Regions from separate parts of the Aeribacillus sp. FSL K6-3256 genome, predicted to be linked through region 1. Evidence: a T-box and tRNA genes for the amino acid it is inferred to sense, from the RefSeq annotation. Region 1 holds a T-box; the other holds one or more tRNA genes.
What was found. A T-box is a leader RNA that pairs with one kind of tRNA and senses whether it is charged. The one in region 1 lies ahead of glyQ (glycine--tRNA ligase subunit alpha), so its partner is inferred to be a tRNA-Gly.

Region 1 (3,425 bases):
GGTTGACATTGAAAACTTGCTCGGATCAAAAGTCTTTTTAGAGCTGTGGGTCAAAGTGCAAAAAGATTGGAGAAATCGCCTGTCGCAATTGCGAGATTTTGGATTTAGGGAAGACGAATATTAATTGACTTGAAGGAAGTTAGAAATATTTTCAAAACATGAAAATGAGTCAAAAAGGCTATGATAACAATGAATTGGATATAGCTTAGGAACAACGACAGAAAGGTGGGGACAATATGTTAGATTTTACCTGGAAAGTATTCACGTTTACAGGTAATATTGACACATATCTCCTTTTTAAAGAGCTTGAAAAGGAGCGGACGAAAGATTGTCAAATGAAGGAAGAAGAGCGGACTGAGGTTGATCTCCCTGTTTAGTAGTGCTGTATCCAATAGGATGGTGGAGAAATGCTTGTAAAGACGGAAGGAATTGTCATTCGTACAACGGAATATGGTGAGACCAATAAAGTTGTTACAATATATACAAGGGAGTTTGGGAAAGTTGGTGTAATGGCACGGGGCGCAAATAAACCGAACAGCCGCCTCGCAGCTGTTACCCAACTTTTTACGTATGGAAATTTTTTGTATCATCAATCTTCTGGATTGGGCAATTTAAGCCAAGGAGAAATCATTTCCGCTTTTAGAGAGATTAAGGAAAATATTTTTTTGACTGCATATGCTTCATATATTGTAGAGCTCCTTGATAAAGGAACAGATGAAAAAGACAGAAACCCTTTTTTGTTTGAGCTCTTATTTCAAACACTTCATCTGCTGAATGAAGAAAAGGATGCGGAAATTTTGACCAATATATTTGAAATAAAGATGCTCAACGTTCTCGGTTTATATCCCGAATTAAACAAATGTGCAGTAAGCGGTGAAACAAACGGACCGTTTCATTTTTCATTAAAAGAAAACGGATTGATTTGCAGCCGCTGTTTTGAAAAAGATCCTTACAGACTCAATATTTCTCAGAAGACAGTGAAGCTGTTGCGGCTGTTTTATTCTATTGACTTAAACCGCATTGGTCAAATATCCGTCTCCCCTGAGACAAAAAAAGAACTGAGATTTGTTCTTGATCAATATTATCAGGAATATGCAGGTTTATCGCTGAAATCGAAAAAATTTTTAAATCAGCTTGACAGTTTAAAAGAAATGTTGTAAACCATATACATGGATGTGAAACCTTTCAAATGAAGGATTTATCCCCCCTCATGCTGTTAGAAAAAGCGATTTAATGTCATGTAATGAGCGGAAATGATACATGTCAAATTGAATAATAAAATGCGATGAAGGAAAAGAGTACCTGCAATCTTCATAGAAAGCGACCTTAGGATGGTGCGAGCTAAGGTATGAGGATGCAGGGAACGGCGTTCCAGAGCAATAACGGTTTACGAGAGGCTGAAACGTTTTTCAGCAAATAGGGTGGAACCGCGGGTCATCCCGTCCCTATGCAACTTTGTTGCATTAGGGACGGTTTTTATTTTGTTCGAACATAACTTAATTGTGGAGGTGCATGATGAATGAACATTCAAGAAATGATTTTGACGCTGCAAAAGCATTGGGCCGATCATGGATGTATTTTGATGCAGGCATATGATGTAGAAAAAGGTGCCGGAACCATGAGCCCATACACATTTCTTCGCTCCATCGGGCCAGAACCGTGGAATGTTGCTTACGTGGAGCCGTCAAGAAGACCTGCTGACGGAAGGTATGGGGAAAATCCGAACCGCCTTTATCAACACCATCAATTCCAAGTCATTATGAAGCCGTCTCCGAAAAACATACAAGAAATTTATTTAGATTCATTAAAGGCTCTTGGAATTGATCCGCTTGAACATGACATCCGCTTTGTGGAAGATAACTGGGAAAATCCTTCTCTCGGCTGCGCAGGGCTTGGCTGGGAAGTTTGGCTTGACGGAATGGAAATTACTCAATTCACGTATTTTCAGCAGGTCGGAGGACTGGAATGCAAACCGATTTCTGTTGAAATTACTTATGGAATAGAGCGTTTGGCGTCTTATATTCAAGAAAAAGAAAATGTATTTGACCTTGAATGGACAAACGGATTTACATACCGGGACATTTTTTATCAGCCTGAATATGAGCATTCCAAGTATACGTTCGAAACATCCGATACAAACATGCTATTTGAACTGTTTAATACGTATGAAAAAGAAGCGCACAGACAGATGGAATTAGGTCTCGTTCATCCAGCGTACGACTACGTTTTAAAATGCTCGCACACATTTAATTTGCTTGACGCAAAAGGAGCTATTTCTGTTACAGAACGAACCGGATATATTGGCAGAGTGAGAAAGCTGGCAAGAAAAGTTGCCAAAACGTTTTATGAAGAACGGGAAAAACTCGGTTTTCCAATGCTGAAAAACAAGGGGGCCGAAAATCATGAATAAACGGGATTTACTTATCGAAATCGGGCTTGAAGAAATGCCTGCCGGCGTCATCCTGTCTTCGATTGATCAGCTGGCTGACAAAGTAGGAGCTTGGCTGGATGAACATCGCATTTCTTACGCCAAAATAAAAAAATATTCAACTCCTAGACGTCTTGCCGTCCTTGTAGAGGATGTAAATGAAAAACAGGAAGATTTGCTTGGCGAAGCAAAAGGACCGGCAAAAAAGATTGCGGTTGATGAGAATGGAAATTGGACAAAAGCAGCGTTAGGCTTTGCACGGAGCCAAGGAGCTTCCACAAACGACATATCCTTTAAAGAAGTAAACGGTGTTGAGTACGCTTTTGTTCAAACATTTCAAAAAGGGAAAGAAACGAAAGAACTGCTCCCAGGGTTAGAAGAGATTATTCAAACCATCCATTTTCCGAAAAATATGCGTTGGGGAAATTGGAATCTTCGCTATATCCGTCCGATACAATGGTTAGTTGTCTTATTTGGACAAGACATCATTCCGTTTTCCATTACCGATGTTCCGACAGGAAATGTTACGTATGGCCATCGCTTTTTAGGAACGAAAGCGGAAATTTCCACTCCACGCGATTATGAAAATACTTTGTTGAACCAGTTTGTTGTCGCCGATTATGAAAAACGAAAACAAATGATCATTCAACAGCTGGAGGAACTGGAAAGAAAGGAAAACTGGATCATCCCTGTTGATGAAGATTTGCTCGAGGAAGTTACAAACTTGGTGGAATATCCGACCGCCCTGTACGGTTCATTCGAAGACCGGTTTTTAACATTGCCTGAAGAAGTGTTAGTGACGACGATGAAGGAGCATCAGCGATATTTTCCTGTCAAAAATAAAGATGGAAAGCTGCTTCCGTTTTTTGTTACCGTAAAAAACGGGAATGATCAAAACATTGAAACGATTGCCAAGGGGAATGAAAAGGTCCTTCGGGCAAGACTTTCCGATGCAAATTTCTTCTACGAAGAAGACAAAAAGCTTGCCATCGATACC
Region 2 (3,425 bases), 390 kb from region 1:
GATTGCTTGTGCAGGAGGAGGAAGCAATGCAATCGGAGCTTTTGCGCATTATCTGGACGAACCAAACGTAAGATTAATAGGAGTGGAGCCGGAAGAGGCACCAACGCTTACGAAAGGTGTTCCAGCTGTTATTCACGGATTTAAATGCTTAACTTTGCTTGACGAAAATAATGATCCAATGCCGACTTACTCTATTGCAGCAGGGCTTGATTATCCTGGAATTGGTCCAGAGCACAGCTATTTGAAGGAAACCGGACGGGCAGAATATGTTACGGTGTCTGGAAAAGAGGCTTTGGAAGCTTTTCAGCAATTATCTAAGTTGGAAGGAATCATCCCTGCCCTTGAAAGTTCACATGCTGTAGCATATGCGATGAAACTTGCCCCGCAGCTAAGCAAGGAGGATATTGTGATCGTTAATCTCTCTGGCAGAGGAGATAAGGATGTCGAGCAAGTGTTTGAAATGTTGAAAAAATAAGGTGAAAATCGGCGTTTTTGAACGTCGATTTTTTACTTTCTTTTAACGATTCATCAGCTGAATTTTTAGAAGAGCAAGTTGTTTATAGTAATATAAAAAAGGCAGATTTTTGATCCACCGGATAAGTGTATATTTATCTTTGAAAAAATTCTTGACAGCTCTGAAATGGGCAAGGTATGGGAGCTGTAGTCACGAAAGTGCTATAGAAAGTTAAAAGATATGGGATAAGTGCGCTCATCACATTTTTTCAATGAATCAAAATGGTGTAGTTTTTGAGGTATAGTTATCATTTGGTCTTAACTTTACTCTGATTTTATAGGAATCTTCTCAGCTCTTAGTATTTTATGTTGGTTGATAAATTTAGTTTGCGAAGGAATGACTGAGGGGTTCAATCTAACTGTTATCTAAGCTTGCCATGATTTCGGAGTTTACATTTAAACGCCGGACATTTACCACCAGCTTTGTAAATATATGAACAAAATAAGAAAAACTGTTGATTTAATGCTTTTTTCAGTGGTATAGGGTGTTAAATGGACAGCTTGGTATCTATTTTGTTCACAATTTCGACAAAAACATAAAAAAATGTCGTTTTTTTTACATTTTTCCGTTGCACCGTCATTTTCGCTTTGCTATAATAAAACCCGTCATTGCATTACGGCTACCACGAGCGATGCTTCGATGAATAAGCATCGAGTTGCCTCGACGCATCTCCTTCTTCGAATAAGCTGGAAGAGGAAGAGGCATGACAAATGCGTGTTTTTCGTCTTGATAGAAAAGAAATAATGTATGCGGGTGTAGTTTAGTGGTAAAACCTCAGCCACGAGCGATGCTTCAATGAATAAGCATCGAGTTGCCTCGACGCATCTCCTTCCTCGAATAAGCTGGAAGAGGAAGAGGCATGGCAAGTGCGTGTTTTTCGTCTTGATAGAAAAGAAATAATGTATGCGGGTGTAGTTTAGTGGTAAAACCTCAGCCACGAGCGATGCTTCGATGAATAAGCATCGAGTTGCCTCGACGCATCTACTTCCTCGAATAAGCTGGAAGAGGAAGAGGCATGGCAAGTGCGTGTTTTTCGTCTTGATAGAAAAGAAATAATGTATGCGGGTGTAGTTTAGTGGTAAAACCTCAGCCTTCCAAGCTGATGTCGTGGGTTCGATTCCCATCACCCGCTCCATACATATCATTCATCAACGCAGTGTTTCGTTTTTATAAGCAAACGAAGCATTGCGTTTTTTCATTATAGAAATTTTGTATATGGCTGCCATGCCATTAAAAGAAAGAAAAGGGAGAGGCTTAAGCGAAAATTTGTTGGCGAGCATCTCCACCGTGAATTTGAACAAACATGTTTGCCATCGCTTCAAGTAATTTTTTTGCTTCTTCTGTCCGCATCGATGGCTTTAAATAAACGATATGTAAAGCGCTTGTTGTCGAAAGCTGTACTGCTGTTCGCTTGGAATCAACATAGGGGCTTCCGAAAGGTCCGTTTGCATCACAGGTTACTAGTTTATTTTCCAAATTTACTTGGCGGCCGTTGATGGCATCATATGAATCATCATTTTCACCGATTTTTAACGTAATAGATCCTTTTATTTTGTTTCGGTCGTAGATGCCTAACGGAATTTCATATTTCAAGGAGAAAAAATTATTTAAGTCAACGGCTGAATGGATAGACTGTAAGTATTGCTGTTTTTGAACGCGGCGAAAAAGAGCCTCATTGGATGAGCGGTATCGATTAGGATCAGTGCCAACACGCTTAAAGACTTCCCGCCATTCTCGAATGCCGTCTAATTCAGCTGCATTTTTATTTTCTAGATCGAAAAAAATAGATTCTTGAAAGAAACGAAGTCTCCCTTTTAACATTTGGGGGGATTCGGATACTTGAATATGATCATACTCAATTAAGCCTATTTTAAAGTGAGGAATTCGTTGTTTGACCTCTTCAGCAATAAAAAATTCCATTGATTTCCCTCCTATTTTCAGCCATTTTATCTTAACATAGTTTATATATTTTTTGAAATAAAAACAAAGGGGGTGGAGCGGTGTGGATTTCGCAGTTCTCAAACAAGAAATTATTGAATACAGCAAGCAAATTGGAATCGATAAAATCGGTTTTGCGAGTGCTGATGTTTTTGAAACATTGAAGGAGCGGTTAATTGTACAGCAGCAGTTAGGATATCAGTCAGGATTCGAGGAGCCTGATATCGAAAAGCGGACAAATCCTGAGCTGCTCCTTCCAAAAGCAAAATCGATTATCTCTATAGCGTTGGCATATCCTTCAAAAATGAAAAATGCTCCCAGAAGTACAAAAAAAGAGCGGCGCGGTTTATTTTGCAGGGCTTCATGGGGGACAGACTATCACGTGATTCTAAAAGATCGGTTGAAAAAGCTGGAAAGATTTATTTTAGAAAAAGTGGACGGAGCACAGGTTAAATCGATGGTCGATACGGGGGAGCTGTCGGATCGGGCCGTAGCAGAGCGAGCCGGTATCGGATGGAGCGGAAAAAACTGCATGATTATTACACCGGAATTCGGCTCTTATGTATATTTGGGCGAAATGATTACAAATATTCCTTTTCCTCCCGACAGCCCCATTGAAGACCGATGCGGATCCTGCAACATATGTGTCGATTCATGTCCGACTGGTGCGCTCGTACAAGGCGGGCAGCTCGATTCAAAGAAATGTATTGCTTTTTTAACGCAAACAAAAGGGTTTCTGCCTGATGAATATCGTGGGAAAATCGGAAACAGGCTTTACGGCTGTGACACTTGTCAGCTTGTTTGTCCGGAAAATAAAGGAAAGGATTTCCATATCCATTCTGAAATGGAACCGGATCCTGAAATTGCAAAGCCAAAATTAAAGCCGCTTCTTCATATTTCAAACCGCGAGTTTAAAGAAAAATTCGGCCATATAGCTGGTTCATGGAGAGGAAAAAAACCGATTCAGCGAAAT

Region 2: it has a tRNA-Gly gene. The T-box ahead of glyQ (glycine--tRNA ligase subunit alpha) is inferred to sense a tRNA for this amino acid. The anticodon was not compared.

What each region holds. Positions count from the first base shown of each region.
Region 1 covers NZ_CP150188.1:2,581,872-2,585,296, reverse strand. Annotated here, with positions in the region: gene era (GTPase Era) at 1-124, shown strand, start outside; gene NSQ84_RS12445 (YqzL family protein) at 237-377, shown strand; gene recO (DNA repair protein RecO) at 408-1,160, shown strand; T-box leader at 1,277-1,450, shown strand; gene glyQ (glycine--tRNA ligase subunit alpha) at 1,520-2,410, shown strand; gene glyS (glycine--tRNA ligase subunit beta) at 2,403-3,425, shown strand, end outside.
Region 2 covers NZ_CP150188.1:2,975,351-2,978,775, reverse strand. Annotated here, with positions in the region: gene trpB (tryptophan synthase subunit beta) at 1-475, shown strand, start outside; tRNA gene NSQ84_RS14325 (tRNA-Gly) at 1,576-1,649, shown strand; gene NSQ84_RS14320 (phenylalanine--tRNA ligase beta subunit-related protein) at 1,769-2,434, opposite strand; gene queG (tRNA epoxyqueuosine(34) reductase QueG) at 2,517-3,425, shown strand, end outside.